DNA from 3 places in the Shewanella violacea DSS12 genome. Region 2 is predicted to be linked to each of the others. Evidence: predicted binding sites of a transcription regulator. Region 2 holds the regulator's gene; each other region holds the start of a gene.
The links. Region 2 encodes sigma-54, which starts transcription at its own class of promoters, with help from an activator protein. Its sites were predicted from a motif close to GTTGGCACGNNNNTNGNNT; they were not measured.
Positions count from the first base shown of each region.

Region 1: SVI_RS06485 (flagellar assembly protein FlgT) is a predicted target of sigma-54. The motif match lies at 4,875-4,893, and genes of this name have one in related genera.
Region 3: SVI_RS04755 (P-II family nitrogen regulator) is a predicted target of sigma-54. The motif match lies at 1,578-1,596, and genes of this name have one in related genera.

Region 1 is NC_014012.1:1,606,230-1,612,978, forward strand. Features, by position in the region: gene SVI_RS06465 (TonB-dependent siderophore receptor) at 1-842, shown strand, start outside; gene SVI_RS06475 (sterol desaturase family protein) at 2,030-2,860, opposite strand; tRNA gene SVI_RS06480 (tRNA-Arg) at 3,296-3,371, opposite strand; gene SVI_RS06485 (flagellar assembly protein FlgT) at 3,481-4,641, opposite strand; gene SVI_RS06490 (FlgO family outer membrane protein) at 5,241-5,870, shown strand; gene SVI_RS06495 (LPP20 family lipoprotein) at 5,867-6,313, shown strand.
Region 2 is NC_014012.1:478,584-485,332, forward strand. Features, by position in the region: gene mgtE (magnesium transporter) at 1-857, opposite strand, end outside; gene SVI_RS01905 (HPr family phosphocarrier protein) at 968-1,243, opposite strand; gene rapZ (RNase adapter RapZ) at 1,236-2,084, opposite strand; gene ptsN (PTS IIA-like nitrogen regulatory protein PtsN) at 2,081-2,524, opposite strand; gene hpf (ribosome hibernation promoting factor) at 2,528-2,815, opposite strand; gene SVI_RS01925 (RNA polymerase factor sigma-54) at 3,041-4,519, opposite strand; gene lptB (LPS export ABC transporter ATP-binding protein) at 4,671-5,402, opposite strand; partial or broken gene lptA (lipopolysaccharide transport periplasmic protein LptA) at 5,507-6,040, opposite strand; gene lptC (LPS export ABC transporter periplasmic protein LptC) at 6,144-6,701, opposite strand; gene kdsC (3-deoxy-manno-octulosonate-8-phosphatase KdsC) at 6,698-6,749, opposite strand, start outside.
Region 3 is NC_014012.1:1,178,726-1,185,474, reverse strand. Features, by position in the region: gene SVI_RS04760 (LacI family DNA-binding transcriptional regulator) at 15-1,028, shown strand; gene SVI_RS04755 (P-II family nitrogen regulator) at 1,137-1,475, opposite strand; gene SVI_RS04750 (GspH/FimT family pseudopilin) at 1,733-2,242, shown strand; gene SVI_RS04745 (GspH/FimT family pseudopilin) at 2,407-2,913, shown strand; gene SVI_RS04740 (TapY2 family type IVa secretion system protein) at 3,015-3,335, opposite strand; gene SVI_RS04735 (type IV pilin protein) at 3,332-3,739, opposite strand; gene SVI_RS04730 (pilus assembly protein) at 3,749-6,749, opposite strand, start outside.

The DNA of each region.
Region 1 (6,749 bases), 1.1 Mb from region 2:
AATGGGAAATTCTTGTGGGTGCCCGATACGATATTTACGTAAAACATAAGTCTAAGGAAGATGCTGAACTAGGCAAAGGAGAGGACAGAACCTACACAAATGTATTGCCTAACTTATCAATAATGTATCACCCTACAGATAACACTACGATTTACACTACCTATTCGGAGTCATTTCAACCTAAGGATCCTGTAGATAGTATTACAGATGCTAATGATGGTATGGAACGAGATCCTGAAATGGGTTTATTATATGAAGTTGGCTTTAAGTATAAAATGAGTGAGGCCTTGTTAACAACTTCTATATTTCAAATTAAAAAAGAAAACATATCTATAACCACTAAGCCTTATGTCGATCCAGATGATTCAAGTATTGATAGAATTACACAGCAACAAGGTTCAGAAATTCATAATGGTATTGATATTAATTTAACGGGGCGGATACATCCACTTGTCACCCTATCTGCAGGCGCTGCTTATATAGATGCAAAATATGAAGATCAACCTGAAAAAATAGGTGTTCACCCCACAGACATCCCTCACTTCAAAGCAAATGCTTGGGTCAATTATGCACTGACAAATAAATTAGATCTCAATCTTGGCGTTTATTATACCGGCGACAGTTATGGTGATAATAAGAATGAAGAAGATAAAAATGAGGCTTATACACTATTAGATTTTGGTGCCATATATCGCATGAATGTAAGTGAAGATCATGATGTAAAATTACAATTTAAAATTAATAATATACTCGATGAAGACTATGTAACGGGTGGAGATTATAGCGGTAAAGAATTTGGTCGTGGAAGGAACTACATATTAACTGGTACCTATCAGTTTTAATGTAAGGGATAACTCACTGGGTAGGCTAGGGCAGAGATTGTTCTGTTTTAAACTACCCAGTTAAATTAGCATTTTCCCCGCCAAGGCGCTTTGCCTCACCAAGGCGCCTGGCAATCAAGGAGCTTTGGTAATCAAGGAGCTTAGGCCATTCAGAGGGGGATTTCACTATTAGTGAGGGATTTTATATTGGCTGATGCCTAGCCTCTATCTGCTGAGCCCAACAAGACGCCGACCTTAACAAGACACAGACCTAACAAGACGTTAGTAATCTAATACAAGCGGCGAAAGTAAACGCTCACTACCAGCCAGGGTGCAGTGGCGTGCTTAAGACAGCTCAACAACCCAGCCCAATAAACAAGCCCAGAAAGACAACCAGACAACCACAATCAGACAATCAGACAATCAGACAATCAGAATCTGAAGTAAGCAGCGAAAGTAAACGCTTACTAATCGGCACTGTTACGGCGGCAAGACCATTACTTGCCACCTTGATTTTCAGTTACCAGCTCACTATCGCCTTGCGCCTTTATACAACTTAATGAGTCAGATTTCGTAACCAGACTCGATATTAGATGGCACGTTAACGAGTACAGCCTCTTTTTTCGAGATCTAAATGATGTACTTATTTCCCATGTTGAATGTGTTTTTGATGATTATATTTGAACCTGGAATGAGCTCATCTAAACATTGCATCCCACTATCCCCTTTCGATTTATAAAATTCTAAAACTGCCTCACATTTGGCTTTGTCACTATCAAAATAGCTTGCCGTTGGGAACGATTAAGCACTGCTGATTTCTCCTAGCCCTCTTGATAGCCCATGACTTGAGACAAACCATTGCCAGTAGGTGTGTGATGCGTGGCGGTAAGGTTTTATTTCAGAATACAAACCACCTGTAAACCATGAGGTCATAGCCATCTGTCGTTAGGCAGAGCTGAGGTCTAAACAAGAGTTAGCAAGAGCCATCATCAACGCCAGTACCTATGCTCACTTAGATGGTGAGCCATCTCGGATAGAGGAGTAGGGCAGAGCTTGGCATCACCACAGCTGAGTTGTTCTTGTATTATCAACTGATGTTCAAGGAGCGGAGGTCGATAGGTTACTAATATTCTGTGACTGCTAGTGTAAATGCTTGTGTAAAGAGCTGAGATAGATCAGCTTTCAGAGAAGGAGAGCTGTTTTCTGCATTAAGTATCGATTGATTTAGTTTGTGTTTTTTTAAATTTTTTAAAGTAAGAGCTTAGCTTTAATGGGTAAAGTAATTGACCAAAAATATTACCTCCAACATTGTAAGAAATTCCTAAAGGTATATTACAAAGACTTGGTACTCTATAAGTGCCAAAAGCACGATCAAAGACAGAAAATACAGTCGCAAAGTTAGTATTGTAAGCCGCAGGTTCATTAGCATGATGCCATTGGTGCATTACTGGTGATACAAATACTTTATTCCATGCACCATAATTCCACGGCAGGTCAGCATGAATAAAATAGCCGTAATAGTGGCGTACTAAACTATTGGCTACTAGAGAATAAGGGGGGAATCCTAGGGATATTAATAAACCAGCATCAATTATAGTGGTCGTCACACGGTTAAACGGATGGAACCTTTGCAGGGTAAGCCAACTCATATTAGTGTCTGAATGATGCATAGCATGTGAAGGCCAGAGCATACGAGAGTGTTCAAGTCTATGTCGCCAATAACCTATAAAGTCACCACAAAAAACAGCGGAGAGTATAACCAGCCATTCTGGAAGAGACTCCCAAAATTGTGAAAAGGCCTCAACAACGTTTATTGAGTACAACCACCCAAGATTAGTAAAAGTGAATGAAATTAAAACTAAGTTAAAACACATGATACTAATATTAAAAATACTATTAGGTAAACATGTACGAAAGGCTGTTAGTGCAGACTTTCCCTTTACAAGGTAGGCAAGCAAGCAAAAAAGTACTGTAGGAAGACTTAAGCTCTGAAGGGCGGTGACTATACTGGCCAATATACTGAAGAGCTCATCTGTCATTGATCATTCCTAACCTTTTTTTAAATTTGAAGCTATCCATCCATTTAACCATATAAGCTGAGGCGTTAACAAGGTTGTGGGAATGTTGAAGCTAAGTTGCCACGCGCCAGTTTGCTATGAGCACTTGTAAATTAGGGAGGGGGGGCGCGTTGTTAATCAAGGGATTTCTACAGAGTCGAAATTCAACCTCTAAAGTAAACATTAACCAGATTAGATGCGGCTGAGGGTATCAGATTCAGGATGTTTTCCTAACGGTCAGAGAAGGCTTTATAACGCCTCGAAGAACAGTCTAAAAATAAAGAGGGAACATTTTGCGAGCCGCAGGCTATAGGTAAAGCTGAAGTAATCTAATTAAGGAAAACGAATAGGGAACAATAAAGCTAGATAGGCAAGAAAAGAACTGCTGATCAAGTGTCAGTGACACTTGATAAATTATGGTCTCCCCACAGGGACTCGAACCCCGATCGATCGCTTAGGAGGCGACTGCTCTATCCTGTTGAGCTATAAGGAGACGCCTGTGATTATACTGATTTTCGCCTCAATGAAAAGAGGCGATGAAAAGCTAATGAGTTCAATTGCTTGTTTATCATGCGATTCAAGTCATTAATTTATATTTTTGGCTACATTTTTATCGCCAAGTCATTAATTTGCACGTTATAAGAGGCATTTCTATCCACTAGAATTGCCGTGGCAGTTTTTTCGGTGACTTGGTCAATTCTAATTTCTGCAGGACTTTTCCCCGCGACTGCGCGCATTTTATCGAAACGGTCGGTGAAGTTTTGTTGCAGTACTAACTGAAACTTATCGCCGACTCGGATGCCGTGGCGTCGGCCTAAGTTTAAAATGACTCTGTCATGCTGCTTAGCGATGATTTGTCCTAATACCGGGCGGCAGCTCAAGCTGCTATCTATATCTTCCACCACATTGGCTAAGACCTTATCGATACTCTTGCCATAGGCTGAAGCCCAAAACCTGTGATGATTCGAGAGGACGGTTTCTTGGCGTTCAAATTCCCAAGGAGAGGAGGTGATGTATGACTGGCTCCATATCTGTTCGCCACTGATCCCATGATAGAGGGATAGCCTGATGTGAAATTGACGAATGGGATCACTGTGCCATAGGCCTAACATCTGGCTTTCGGCTGGATCGGTCGATATATCGATAATCTCAGGTAAAAGCACATATTGGCTATCGGTGATTTCGCTGAGCCAGCTTGGTAGGCGGTATCCTCGTATATCCACGAGTGCTTGTTCGACATCTAAACGTTCGTCGGCATGGATATGTACAAAGCTGGTCAGTGACTGGGCTTGCAGTGCATCACCTAATCGCTGGGATAGGTCTTTTTCAAAAAAACCGATATTACCGTAGCGTAATTGAGCCCTATCTTGAATTAAAAACTGAGGCACTAGTATGGCGGCTTTTAGTTGCTGGCTATCACATTGTAAGCCTTTTGATTCCATGACATCGACTCGGAGCATTACGGTCAGTTTTTGGCCCTCTATGAGCTCGTTGACTAACTCCACTCTGTTAGCTTGGGCCTGGTTTGTGAGAGAGAAACTGTCTTGCACCAGTTGTCCATTGAGGACTTTTTGAGTGCTGGTGAAGTTGGCACCATTTTTTAGTGTGGCATAGGTTAATGCCTGCTCTATGGCATCTTCCCGGGCTTTGCTTATGTTACCGTCGACAATATTTGCCTGACCTTTGACCACTATCCATGCAGCGCTGATACTTGAAGAATAAGTGATAAAACTGAGCAAAATTATTGCGAGGATAATTTTCATGTTAGGTGTCCACTTCCAAATCTATGATGGCGTTCTCCAAGTAGACTATCGACTTAAAAAACGGGTTTAACTCATGGGCTGAACTTATGGGCTTAGCTCATGGGTTTAAATAATGGGTTAATACAGATGATTTGAAATGGTAAGTGTCGCATTTCTGACACTCGTTAGCTCAATCTGCCCATTATCTTGCTGGTAACACTAATTAATAACGATTAAAGCGTTATTAATTAAATAAGCAATTAATATGCCACAACCTGGTTGAGAACCGGGCTAGAGGCTGTACTAAGCTTGTGCCTAAGTCGGCGTGTATCATATCTTGCTCTGTGTGCAATAACTCAGCTTTAGCTTTGTATTATTACGCCGATAAACCTCTATTAGGTAAAACATATCTCTAGTGTATTTCTGACTTGAATAATGATGGCGTAATATTTGCTTGAATCTTACCTTGAGTCATAGATTCTATCCTGCTGGTCAATGGCACTTAGATACACATTGTCCGGCAGACAATGGTGATATTGGCATTTTTAAAATAGTTAAAGACTCGAGTCTGATGCATGAGTCAGATAATTGAGGTTTACGTGATCATCCGGGAATTAAGTATGCGTAAGACACTAGTATTTATTGCCGCGTTACTCTTGAGTGCGTGTGCAAATAGCGGTGAAGACCAGTCAACAGATAACCTTGAACGAGGCAATCAGTTGCCGTCCACATCGGCCATGAATCATTTATCTGAGCAAATTGTCAGAGAGCTGGTTGAGCAAAATGACGAACTCAGGAGTGATCAGCCTCTGCTGGTTGCAACCCCAGTCTTGTTAGACTCATTTAATCAGACAAATGCGTTTGGATTACAGCTACAACAAGGTTTAATTGCCGCCTTACATGGGCGTCAGTTTAACTTGGTGGATATCAATGTGGGTGACAATATCAGGGTGACTCCCCAAGGAGACTTTCTCCTGACTCGAGATTGGAAGAAGTTACCTTCAGGAATCGCTGTGGAGCATGTTGTGGTGTCGACTCTGAGTATGAATACTAAAGGGATAGTGGTTAATTCCAGGATAGTGAATATTACCAATAATCGCGTGGTTTCGGCATCACAGGGAGCATTTAATATCAGTGAATTACCTGGCTACCTGAAAGCATCGGAGACCATCACCTCACGAGATGGTTTGTTATACAGAGATCCCGTTAGAGGATTGCAGCAAGTTCAAGTCATAGGTGGTTCACAATGAAAAAATGGCTAATCCTAACCTTAATGTTTATCTCAGGCTGTGCGTCACAGGACAGGTATATAGAGTGGGAAACCCAGGCTCCTGATAGCTTTCCTAAATTAACGGCAATAGGCTATGCACCATTAGATACTCAGCCTGCCCAGTCTCAAGCACAAAAAGTGGTAATGGCGATGCAAGCCTCTAAAATTGCTGCATACAGAGAATTGGCCGAACAGGTGTTTGGCCAGCAGTTGTCAGCAAGCAGTAGTGTCAATGACTGGATGTTATCTAGTGATAGCATTCAAGCTTCGGTATCTGGAGTGATACGTGGTGCTAAGGTGGTAAAGAGTTATCCTGCTGGGGATCATTATGTGACTGAACTAGAGTTAGATTTTTCCTTGGTATGGGCCTTGTATCAACAGCAAAATAGACCGCAAAAAATAAAAGAGATCACTTACTTTTAAGTATTCTTAGTTGGAGACAGGAAATTACCAGTTTTTCTGTCTTCGATTGTCTTATCTATCCCACATTCCTCTCTCACCCTTAGCCGATTTTGTTTATGGCTTTCTTTGGCAGCTCACTCCTAGCTCACTCTATAGTTTGGTCCATAAACCAGTGGCTGGCTTTCTTTGATGACTTCTTGGCATAATCTGGCTAATGGACCTCTAGTTAATGAACTTCTAATTAATAGGCTTCCAATTTATAGGCTTCCAATTTATAGGCTTCCAATTAACGAGCGGTCTAATTAATCAACAGCCTAGCTAATGTACTTCTCGATTATCTAGTTTATGCACTGTTTAGCTAATGAGCGTTTCAATATAAGGGGATTAGGCTTAACTTAATTTGAACCCTTTGAATCTTTTGAACACGTCTAAGACATGGCAGTGACAGTGTTTGGAG
Region 2 (6,749 bases):
GTACTCTTCAACACAGGGCCAAAGGTATCGCTATCATCATCCATTCCCGCCATGCCCATCATGGAGTGCTCTGCATCTTCTCTGATGATATCGACAACATCATCTATGGTGATTCTGCCTAGTAGCTGATTATCTTTGCCGATCACAGGTGCCGAGATCCAATCGTGGCGCTCAAATAATTGCGCGACTTCGCTGTCATTCATGCCAACAGGTATGCCCTCTAGATCCGAGGCCATAATGTCTCTGACCGATGCGTCCGGGTTACAGGTGAGTAGATCTGAAATTCTGACACCGCCGAGTAAATTGTCATGCTTATCGACAACATAGAGGGTATCAGTCGCTTCCGGTAGCTCTCCGCGAATTCTAAGATAACGCAGTATTACATCTATGTTGACGTCTGGGCGCAAGGTGACTGTATCAGTATTCATTATGCTGCCAGCCGTGTCGTCAGGGTAGGATAGAGCCTGCTCGACTCTGGTTCTATCTTGACTGCTCATGGACTGGAGTACTTTATTGAAGACACTGTCCGGTAAGCTACGCAGAATATAAGCGAGATCGTCGGTATCCATTCCTGCAGCGGCTTTGGCCACTCGTTCGGGTGTCATCTGCTTGATGAGGTTATCTTTTAGCTCCTCACCTAATTCATCTAAGATCTCGCCGGTATGATCCAGATCGATAAGTTGCCACAACACCTGACGCGTTCTTGGAGGGGAGGATTCTAAAATAAAAGCAACATCAGATGCCGCCATATCATGGAGCATGTTTCTGACATGGACGAACATACCACTACCAAGGGCTTGGGTGAGCCGATTTAGACGTTGATCTGTTGTTTCGCTGTCTAGTACTTCTCTCGGCATAGTTGACCCTCCTTTGGTGGTGAATTGATAATTTGATTTAGACTAGGGTTAACTAGCTAATGGATAAAAAGAAAGGGCGATTATAGCGTGAATTGATTAAAAGATTAGAGTTAACTCGCTTCATCGAATTTGGCATCGACCAGGGCACATATTGCATCGAGTGCGGCATCGGCATCCTGACCCTTACCGAGTAGAGTGATGGTTTTCCCCATGCCAGTCTCTAGCATCAACAGGCCTAATACGCTGGCAGCTGAGGCTTTTTTCTCTCCCTGCACTATGGTTATCTCGGCGTCAAATTCCGAAGCCAAGATGGCGAGTTTAGTCGCAGCTCGGGCATGGAGGCCGAGTTTATTGCATATGGTGACCTGACGTTCTAATTTAGTCATCGCTCAATTCGCGATGGCGCGCCTGAATCTTATGCTTACTGTTAGCAAAAAGCTTAGCTAACTGCTCAGTGACATAAACCGATCTATGTTGTCCGCCAGTACAGCCTATGGCAATAGTAAGGTAACTACGGTTGTTTCTTTCCAAGTGAGGTAACCAGGTGGCCAGTAAATTTTCTATTTGCCAGATAAACTTATTGACTGTTGGTTGTTGACTCAGAAAAAGTTGAACCGGCTCATCTAGGCCTGTCATGGGTCTTAGCTCAGGTTCCCAATGGGGATTTGGCAGGAAACGAACGTCAAACATGAAGTCAGCCTCCACCGGCATGCCATATTTGAAGCCAAAAGATTCGAAGTTAATTACCAGCTCTTTATCGACACTACCCAAGAGAATTTCACGGATCTTATCACTCAGGTCATAGATGTTGAGGTTGGATGTATCTATGTAATGATCGACCATCTTAGATACAGGTTCGAGTAGCTCTCTTTCATGTTCTATGGCTTCTTTCAGCGAAGTCTTAGTGCGGGATAGAGGGTGTAACCTGCGAGTTTCACTGTAGCGCTTCAGCAGTACTTCATCGCTGGAGTCTAAGAAGAAACTGAGTAGTTCTGTGCCCTTAGGGAGGTTAGCAAGTTGCTTTAAAAACTCTTTATCTTGCTCTGGCATATTACGCACGTCAACACTAATGGCGACAAGATCTGTGCTGCCCTTAAGTTGTTCGAGCAAGGTATCCATGAGCGGCAGAGGAAGATTATCGACGCAGTAGTAGCCAAGATCTTCTAGGACCCTGAGTACAACAGATTTTCCCGAACCGGAGCGACCGGATACCATCACCAGTTTCATTGTGTTATTACCTGATAGAGTTCTGACTCATCTTGAGTTTTTCGTAACTGTTTCACAATAAGCTTATTATTGAGCTTTTCGGCCATAGATGACAGAGTACTCAAATGCTGCTCACATTGATCCGCAGGTACTAAAAGTGCGAATAGTATATCTACAGGTTGCTTATCAATGGCGTCGAAGGAGATAGGCTCTTCGCACTTGATTAATACAGCAACCGGTTGACTTATGTTGCTCAGCCTACCATGAGGAATCGCAATACCATTACCTATACCTGTGCTTCCCATTTTTTCTCTCGCCAAGAGGCTTTCAAAAATCTCTTGTGAAGATAGGGTTGGGTATTGGACAGCCGCAAGATCGCTGATGAGTTCCAATACCTTTTTCTTACTGCCCGGAGTGGCGCAAGTGGTACACTCCGGCTGCAGGATGCTGCTTAATTCCATTATTTAATGCTTTGTTAGCTTCTCTTTGTGTTTAATAACCTGACGGTCGAGCTTATCAATCAGGGAGTCTATTGCGGCATACATGTCAGCATTCTCTGACATGGCGAAAACCTCACCACCGGCAAGGTGGAGTTTAGCTTCGGCTTTTTGCTGCATTTTTTGAACATTTAAAATAACGTGCACATTATTGATCTGATCGAAATGTCGTTCAAGCTTAGTGAACTTTTCTTCGACATAATGTCTTAGCGATGTCGTGATCTCTATATGGTGTCCAGTTAGGTTTATGTGCATAGAAATACTCCTCCAGTTTCCGATTTAACTCTTAAGTTGATGATAGGTAAATCTTTCGGGATTTAACTCACAACATAATTCCCTGTTTTACCAGGAGTTGAGCCTAACTAATATCGACTACAGGCCGCTTCTGGTGATTAGCACTTACAATAAGCGTTAATCAGGCCGTCACTTAAACTAGGTTCCCCTAGTTAGGCTATGACCTTTATTCCTTTATTCCTTATTCTACAAACTCTTACGTTGATTCGATGGTGGAATCAACATAGCTTCACGATACTTAGCTATGGTGCGTCTCGCAACCTTAATGCCCTGATCCGCTAATAACAAGGCCATCTTACTGTCGCTGAGTGGTTTCTGTTGGTTTTCGGCGGCGACCAGCTTCTTTATGAAAGCACGAATCGCGGTAGATGAACACTCCCCACCATCATCGGTAGCTACATGGCTTGAAAAAAAGTATTTCAGCTCAAATATGCCCCTTGGGGTATGCATATATTTCTGTGTAGTGACGCGGGATATGGTGGATTCGTGCATCTCAACGGCTTCGGCTATGTCGTTAAGTACCATAGGTTTCATTGCTTCTTCACCGAACTCGAAGAAACCCTGTTGGAATTTCACGATACATTTTGAGACTTTCAGTAAGGTCTCGTTGCGGCTCTCTAAGCTCTTGATAAACCATTTAGCCTCTTGCAGATGCCCACGAATAAACTGGCTATCTGCTTGACTCTTTGTACTTTTTGCCATAGATGCATAATGTTGATTTACACTGATCTTCGGCATGTTGTCTGGATTTAATTCGACCATCCAGCGACCTTTCTTCTTAGTCACTGTGACGTCAGGGATGACATATTCATCCTTGCCCGGGGTAACGGCCAATCCAGGACGGGGGTTAAGCGTCTGGATTAACTCTATGGCATCTCTAAGAGCATCTTCCTTGAGCTTAGTCTTGCGCATTAGCAGGCGAAAATCTCGTCCGGCGATCAGATCCAGATGGTCTCTGATCAGGATCCTGGCGTTATCTATATGTGGAGTCGTGTCAGCGTATTGTGCCAGTTGGATCAAGAGGCATTCACTGAGATCTCTGGCTGCGATACCGATAGGATCGAAGTGTTGGATGCGTTTAAGTACGGCTTCAATTTCATCCTGTTCAATTTCAGGATCTCCCATGGCTTCGAGAATATCTTCAATGCTCTGGGTGAGATAGCCTCTCTCATCTATGGCCTCAATGATGGCCGTTGCTATGGCGAGATCGTTATCAGAAAACGGTGTTAGATTCTTCTGCCATTCGAGATGCTCATACAAACCTTCGCTGGTCTCCCCCTGGAAGGGCATATCGTCGTCGCGCATGGCACCGGAAGTTGAGTTAGGCGATGCGGTATAGACCTCGTCCCAAGTGGTGTCCATGGGGAGCTCTTCGGGCATAGAATCTCGGGTTATCGCCTCGGAGGTTTCAACCGCTGAGTTGTCAATTGGGCCATCGCTCTCTGCAGTGGCACTAAAGTCTTCAGTGTCTACGGTCTTGTCTTCGCCATTGACTGGGGGATCAACTTGCTCTTCATCTAGTTCGAGTAAAGGGTTGGAGTCTAACGCTTGTTGGATTTCTTGTTGCAGTTCCAGCGACGATAATTGCAATAGACGTATAGCCTGCTGCAGTTGTGGTGTCATGGTTAACTGCTGACCCATTTTAAGCTGGAGTGACGCTTTCATTTACCGCTATTCCCTTCATGTAATTATAAAATGAGACAGCCTGCTTGGACTTGTTTGGGGCTTCTCTGAGCCCCTGAATTTTAGGCTAGGTAGCCGAGTATCTGTAGTGACTCATCCCTTAATACGCGTTAAGAATAAGCCTCTTGATTAACTATAGCTTGAATTGTTCACCTAAGTACACAGCTCTTACTTGCTGATTGTCCATGATTTCGGCGGGTGTACCTTCAGCGATTAAATTTCCGTGACTGACTATGTAAGCTCGTTCACATACGTCTAAGGTTTCACGCACATTATGGTCGGTGATCAGTACACCTAAACCACGGCTCTTAAGCTGCTGGATAATTTTTTTAATGTCGATAACCGAGATTGGGTCGACACCTGCAAAAGGTTCATCCAGGAGAATAAACTTAGGGTTGGCTGCTAAGGCTCTGGCTATCTCGACGCGTCTGCGTTCGCCCCCCGAGAGCGCCATGCCTTGGCTATCTCGGATGTGAGTAATATTAAATTCTTCTAGAAGATTCTCGAGTTGTTCTTCTCGAGCGTTGTTATCTATATCTGAGCGAGTCTGCAGGACAGCCATTATGTTATCCCGCACCGATAACTTCCTAAATATGCTCGCCTCTTGAGGCAGATAGCCAATGCCTTTTCTTGCCCTCAGGTGCATAGGATCTAAGGTTAGATCATCATCATCGATTAAGATCCTGCCTTTATCACTCTGTACTAAACCGACGATCATGTAGAAAGTGGTGGTTTTTCCTGCGCCATTAGGACCTAGCAGGCCGACAATCTGGCCGGTTTTTACTGTGATACTAACATCCTGAACTACGGCACGACTCTTATAACTCTTGGCAAGGTTGACTGCCTTTAGCGTCATCTGGCTCATTGCTTTTCCTGCCCTATGATTGGTAACAGAGCTGGCATAGCGTCTTGCTTATTAGCTTGATTGTTAGTTTTATCTTGTTCTATTTCAGGTAATTCCGTCGGTAGTTTCTTGGCCGCCGGCGGTTGTTTTGCCTTATCTTGGCTGGTATCTTGATAGCTTTCAGGCTGGATAATGGTGATGACCCTATCATTGCCTTTACTTTCAGCTATTAACTGTTGCTTAGCTATGTTGTAGCGAATCATATTACCTGTCACTCGACTAGCATCTTGTTCCAGCGTGGCATTACCTAGTAAGGTTAAGGTTCTGCTCGATAGTTCATATCTAATTTCTTTGGCACTGGCTGAAGCCGGGCGTCCATCTTCCATTATTTGCGAGTAAGTCGCGGGATTGCCTATGGCGACAAGTATTTTTCCGCCGCCATCTTCTTTAGAGGTCGCTCTGAGTTCGTCGGCCAAGATCTTGATCGATCCCTGAGTCACCTCTACCGGACCATGAAAGATCATCTGATTGTTCTTGATATCCGCTTCTTGACTAGAGGCTGAGATCTTAACTTCTTGCATGAGATCATTTTGCTTTGCTATACCACTAAAGCTTGTGACACACAGTAGAGCTGCGATGATTAGGTTATGTTTGTTCATATCGTCCTTCAAATGGCGTACTTGTCTTATTCACAACACATATGGAGCGTTGGTCTGAGTCTAATTATTTTTTACTTTTACTTTGGGCTAGTGCAGCTTAAGGCTAATTGACCTCATATACTCCTTTAACCTTACTCAATAGTTGTACTTTCTGAGCTTTAAGATCACCGAACAAGCCCATACCTTGGATCATAAAATCATTACCTGTGATGTACACCTCACGATCTGAGGTCATGATCATGGTATTGAGGTCTAATTCCAAGTAACTGGTTTTCATGGTTTGGATCGGCTCTTCAGCGTTGACTGAATCGATAATAACATCGTTCTCGAGCACGACTTTACCTGACTTTTTATCCAGTGTTCCCATCGTCGATTGCAGGCGCCATTTTGCTTGGCCACCGTTGGGATAGACTAGGTATATGGGCTTAGTGAAATAGGTCATATTGGCCTCATCGAAGTGCTCCATATGGGTGGCAGTGACTCGGCTGCTGACTAAACCTAACTCATTATAATCGACACTACGCAGATCATCGGCAATATAATCTGGTCTTAAGCTGGCATCGAACGCCACCCCTTGATCATTTTTCTTGGATTGTACTTGCCAATACAGCAGCAAGGCCGTTCCGAAGAAAGCTATGATGCCCAGAGTCACTCTATTCATATACTCATACCGTGTGCGGTATCGAATTTCTCTTGGCTGAGGAGTAAC
Region 3 (6,749 bases), 700 kb from region 2:
GAGTGTTTAGTTGTATGAAAGTCACAATAAATGATGTAGCAAAACATGCTGGCGTTTCGATTAAAACAGTTTCTCGAGTCACCAATAACGAGCCTTCTGTAAAACAAGCCACCATAGATAAAGTCAATAAATCCATTGCTGAGTTGGATTATCTACCTAATTTAGCGGCGAGAAATTTGGCTGGCACTAAGTCTTATGTCATAGGCTTTATCTATGACAATCCCAATGCCTATTATGTTATTGATATGCAAAACGGCATCTTATCCTCATGCAAAGAACTTGGATATGAGCTGCTAATTCATCCCTGCAATGCGAAATCTGATAACATTTGCCAAGAATTAACCACTATGGTGAAGCATGCGAGACTAGCAGGCTTAGTCCTGACTCCCCCACTATCGGAAGACCCAAAAATCCTCCAGGCTTTGGACAAGATTGACGCTAATTATGTGCGAATCATTGCCGGAGAGAAAATCGATAGCGACTCAGGTTTAGCCGTACTTGTGGATGATAAGCATGGAGCCGTATCAATCACACAGCACTTGATTGACTTAGGCCATAAGAACATAGGTTTCTTGAGTGGTGATCAGCACCATGAATCCACCAAGGCACGTTTATCTGGTTATACTCAAGCGCTACTGAATAATAACCTAGCGCTAGATCAACAAAATATTATTGAAGGCGAGTATTCTTTCGAGTCAGGTGTAGCGGGGGCAAAGACTCTGCTCAACAGGGTGAACAAACCTACAGCTATTGTAGCCTGTAACGATGAAATAGCCGCTGGTGCCTTGTTTGCAGCACGACTCGAAGGCTTGGATATTCCCAATGATATTTCTATCGTAGGCTTCGAAGATAGTCCATTTTCTAGACAGACTTGGCCCAAACTAACGACTGTACATCAACCTAATCAGAAGATAGCCCAAATGGCTACTGAACTCTTGATTGCGAATAGGCGGTCGCAGAAATCTGCACAATCTAAGATATTCATTCCTGAACCTGTGATCAGAGACTCATCTTCAAAAGCGACCTAGATATGAAAATCATCAATTAAAACAATAATCAAAATTTAAGATCAAAAACGGCGTTGAAGATCTTCAACGCCGTTTTTATAAATATCAATTCTGCTTATACAAGAAGCTTTATACGGCCTCTTCGTTCTCTTCACCGGTACGGATCCTGATCACGCGCTCAATCTCGGTGACAAAAATCTTACCATCACCAATCTTACCCGTACGCGCCGTATCCACTATGACTTCAATGGCTCTGTCTAGCAGCTCATCTTGGATCACTAGCTCAATTTTAACTTTAGGTAAAAAGTCCACCATGTACTCAGCACCGCGATACAGTTCAGTGTGCCCTTTCTGTCGACCGAAACCTTTGACTTCTAGAACGGTCATGCCGGTAATACCGATCTCAGCGAGAGATTCACGAACATCGTCCAACTTAAATGGCTTAATAATCGCCTCGACCTTTTTCATCAAACGCTCCTTTATAGGGTATAAATTACTTATCTGTATTATCACTCCAGCTTATCACGAGCTTGGGACTCACTAAAGTTAATATACCAATCATTGCCATGGAAGCAATTTCCTTGTCACTAAACAATGCAATTGCATTACTCTTTCTTCTAACATAACTATACTTATTTGATTGGCTAAATCTCTAATGTGATTGCAGGACGCAACACAGGTCAATTTAAATGCTGTCTCTGTTACTTATATTCAAAGGACTGAATATGAATAAAAATAATGGTTTTACTCTTATCGAACTCATGACCACCTTAGTCATATCTACAAGCTTGGTAAGTATTGTCGTTCCTAATTTTCACTCCCTCTATGAACACTACCGGGCTGATTCATCCATTAGAGTAATACAACAGACACTGCAACTGGCACGTAATACAGCTATCAATTACGGTGTTCGCGTTACAGTTTGCCCTGTAATAAAAAATAAGTGTAGCCATGACTGGAGCATTGGCATTACTGTTTTTATTGACTCAGGAGCTAGTAATATCATAGATAACCAAGATGAAATCCTGTTCAAAACTGCAAGCTTCTACCATGGTGACTTTGTCACCTATAACCGCACCGCTATCAGGTTTCAGGCCGATGGTTTAGCTTCTGGGACCAACGGTACCTTAAAGTATTGCCCATCCTCGATTTTAAGCGAATATTCAAAAGCTGTGATAATTAACCAATCAGGACGTATCCGCTTCTCAAAAGCGGATACAATAGAATGCAGTTAATAACGACACTGAAATACAGCTAGATTTGCTAGTATTAAAAATAGTCCAAATAGTCAAAATATCCTTTACAGCCAATATATTGGCTTCAAATAGTTATTTTATTCTGCTGTAAACAAACCTGTTCTCGCTTATACTTAGTGCAGTAATTGAGAGGGGAAAATGTCATGCAACCGAGACAAGATGGATTTACATTAATTGAACTTATGGTGACACTCGTGGTAGCTATGGTCTTAGTCGGTGTTGGTGCTCCCTCCTTGAAGTCCATGTATGAAGGTTATCGAACTGATAGCCAGATACGTAAGATTAATCAATCTTTGCAGTTCGCACGCAGCCACGCAGTTAGCTACGGCTCTAGAGTCACCATGTGCCCAATCGTATCAGGAATCTGTAACGCAGACTGGAGCAAAGGATTCAAGATATTCCTTGATAATGGTACCCCGAATCAAATTGATGGTAACGATGAAGTGCTGACCGTAGTCGGTGCTTTTAATTCTAGCGATTTCGTTTCATTTGCTCCCAACGCAATAAGCTTCACTACCGACGGACTAACCAGTGCTGGCTTGTTTATCTACTGCCCTGGGAGCAAAAGCAGTCCAGAGTCGATGGGATTACAGATAAAGGCTTCGGGAACCGCAAGGTTTAGCACAGCGGCAAACCTTAACTGTAATTAAGCTATTCGAATAATGAATATTTAACACGTTTTAAACGACTAAATAATATTTTACACCTTAACCTTCAAATCGCTTTCAAACCGTTTATATATTTAAAATCGTTACCTAAGGGTTTCCTGATCCAGTTGTTGTGCCCCACCTAAGGTAAACATAGCATCTAGTTCAACACACTCATCAACTTCTTTTATATAAGCCCGCTTACCGTCTCCTTTTGAAGGGGTTTTCTTTGATGGCAATTTTGCCATATTCAGCTTAACCCGCTTTTCTTGCCACTCATAGAAGGCTATTTGATGCCCAGAAGTCGTATCTAAGTAACATTTATAATCTTTTTTTATTGAATTTTTTGTGTTGTCACCAATGGCTATCCCAGAGATAGCCATACTCATCACAGCTAGGAAAACATACTGATTCTTGTAGTTCATTTCCAACACTCCGCAGGAGTTTTCTCTCCAATGTCATTTACTTGCATTGTTATACAAGCACTATCTCTCGATGCTTGTACTCCCAGAGCCGTTGCCACAGCAATGAAACCAGTGGCTCCGGTCGAGTCCACACTATAGAGGCCATTACTGGTAACGAAAGGATCTGCACCTAGTCCTAGCAAAGTCATATCGCTAGTATACTGCCTGTTGTCCAAGTAAAACTGCTCCTGCAAGTTAGCTACTCGCAGCAGAGATGCTAAACCATCGGCACGGGCACCTTTGGCAACATAATCTGTGTACGAGGGATAAACCACAGCGGCTAAGATCCCCATAATGGCCACGACAATCATCAGCTCAATTAAACTAAAACCTTTCACTATTTTCATCAAATTTACTCTCATCATTCGTAGCTCTTATTCATTTATATGGTAATAGATTCTATTGACACCTAAACCACCACCGACGCATCTTTCATCACCAGGAGGACAGCCATCACCATCTCCACCGCCACCTGCTTTTTCCATATCTTCCCCTGCAGCACCTATACCGATAAGGTACATATAGGATTCACCATTCCCATTAGGTGGGATCACCAGTTGAGGAGTATCAGGAACTCTCTCACCCATCTCAAGATATTCGTGGGTATAGGAACGCGTCCCCTTATGCAAATTGAAACCATATAGGCGGCCCACTCCGGCAATCAAACATTGATTACTCGATGATGTATCTCCCGGCACGTATGAAGTAAAGAATACTCGTCCCTCAATAATAGATGCGCCAGCCAGACTCTTCTCTCCGACTCCGCCAAATCCGTAATACCAGCCACGCTTGAGACCAAAATCAATATTCTCATCATCAGAAGCTGGAGCCGCCGTGGTGATATTATAAAGATTTGATAATGTCAAAGGAGCTGGAGCTTCATTACCCGGCTCCCCATTGAATGAACGTGATATAACATTACGGTCTTGAAGCATAAAAAACATGTCGGATCGGCTCTTATCCGATGGATGAGGTCTATGGCCTGTACCAACAACGACTGCATCATAAGCAACGTTCTGATATGTTTTGGTCTTAGTCGTAGTACCACCGACTGTGACATCGACTTCAGATAGGTTAGTAAATACCGTTTGTGCCACTGCGGGTTCAGCAAAGAAACGTCTATCAGAGGCTAATGTTCCGCCGCCTAAATCTGCAAATTTAAATACAGTCCAAGGATTCGTTGCATCTTTAGGCTTAGCACTTGGGAGATCCATACGCCACACATTGCCACCGGTATCAGTTGCATAGATTCTATCGGTCAACCTATCACCATTGGCATCTAATACAGCCACAGAGTTAGGAATACTATCAGTTATTCCTGGCATCTGGGTCACACTGCTGCCTGATGCGGGTCCAAAAGAATGAACTAATACACCAGTCTTAGCATCGACAATAAACACTCCCCTAGCCTCAGTATCATCGATTCCGACAGCGGCGGCATCCTTTGTCGATGGAGAGTATCCGGCGCCAAAAATAAGTACTGGAGATGCTAAGTCAGGATCTGTATTACCCACAGGCCAGCCAGGAATAAGTGTTACAACAGGCTCAGACCAAGTCTGACCTAGCTCACTCATTCCTTCACTATCGGAATCGATTTTCCACATAAAGCTGGGAGAATCTGGATTAGTGATATCGAGAGCATAATATGATTTGCCACCACGTCTCATCCCCGCAAAAATCCAAGCTTTCTCTATTCCTGATGGTCCTGTTTTTACATATGAAACTGGCGGACTATCCATGCCATAAATAGAGTGGACCCCCGTTGGCACATTGGCTCTGAGTACTGTGATGTTAGGCAACAATTCATAGGGCATAAATGCCCAAGATTCAGTGACACTGGCTCCGGTATCTTTAAACATATGCAGGAAACCATGATTTGTTCCCATGATGACCCTGATATCTGGAACCGATGAAGTGCCAAAATTAATTGCCAAGGGCTTAGAATGCAGCGGGTCACCAATAATATCCTCCCGCTTATCCACCACACTATTATTGCCATTATCATCATCGACATCGACACCCTTTGCCCAATCAAAAAGGTTAGCCAATTGATCGATATCTGTTTTCATATAGCTAGCTAATGCAACATCCCCACCTGCCAGGCTGGAAGCATTATTCTTAGTAAAGGCTTGGAGCCCGCCTCCACTTGCAAAATTACCGTATAATGTTCTATTTCCCCCAGTTCTCAAAACATGCGCTAATCCGCCAGTTCTAACATCATTACCGTCCCCACCATCACTGCTCGACGAGCAGACTGAGTTTGACGTCCAATATGAACAGGCTGATGATTTAAGGTTACCATCTGTTCCTATCGCCAGAGTACCATTCTTATCTACGATATCACCGCTGCCAGTCACTCTAAACTTCTTTAGATTCCCCATCCAACGCGGCCCTTTATTCGGTAGAAACATAGCATAGTAAACAGAATCGAAGGTTTGGGTTCTATCGAAGTTATTACTGGCAATAGAGGGAGACGTAAAGCTCGCATTGACCTCGAGAATTTGTGAGAAAACTTGTGATAGCGCAGCTTGTAGCTGTGTCGCACTTTTTGCCGAATAATACTCTCCACCACCCAATTCAGCGGTCCTAGTCAACAATGGAGCCGCATCATCGGCACCATCACTGAAGCCTATGGTAAAGGTAGTAACGTTTTGTTCTTCAGGAAAAGCCGCATTAGTATTCACATCGTTAGTGTTCATCCAGCCGGCTAACGCAGGCAAGTAGCTGGTGAAATTTGGACTAGAGTTAACAAATTTATCGCTGCTACTCACTCCAGGTAACGCCTTTACCTTGCTATTGGCAGATTGATCCACCGTAGGTACACCATCGGTAATATAGACAACGTAGGCACGATTTTGACACTCTTTAAACGGGGAAATATATTTACCATTATCTTCTATACTCGTGTCTCTAGGGGGTCTATTAGCTCGATACCAATTACTATAGTTACTGTCATCATTGCCATAATAAACACCTTTACCGGAAAAATAACGATAAGCTTCATACAAGGTTTCACACAGAGGCGTGTTGGTCGATGCGGGCAAATTTTCTATGGTCTCTAACAGGCTCACCTTATTAGCCTCTGTCATGTTTTTGATGCCAGACACAATTCGCCCACCATCTCTGTCTCCTTCATAACGATAATTTAAATTGAAAATAGCCAATCCGAAATCGACACTAGGCGTTGTTACTATGGTGTTTTTTATGACCTCTTTCGCCACTTCTAGCCTAGATTTAGGCACTAAGTCTTTATCACCATGAAACCAACGAAGATAATTATCTGTATAGAGAGTAATGGTTTGCCCAGTACCAAATGCCGTAAGTTGTGCTTTCTCAATTGCCGCATCAAAGTCAGAGCTTGATGAGCCATTATCC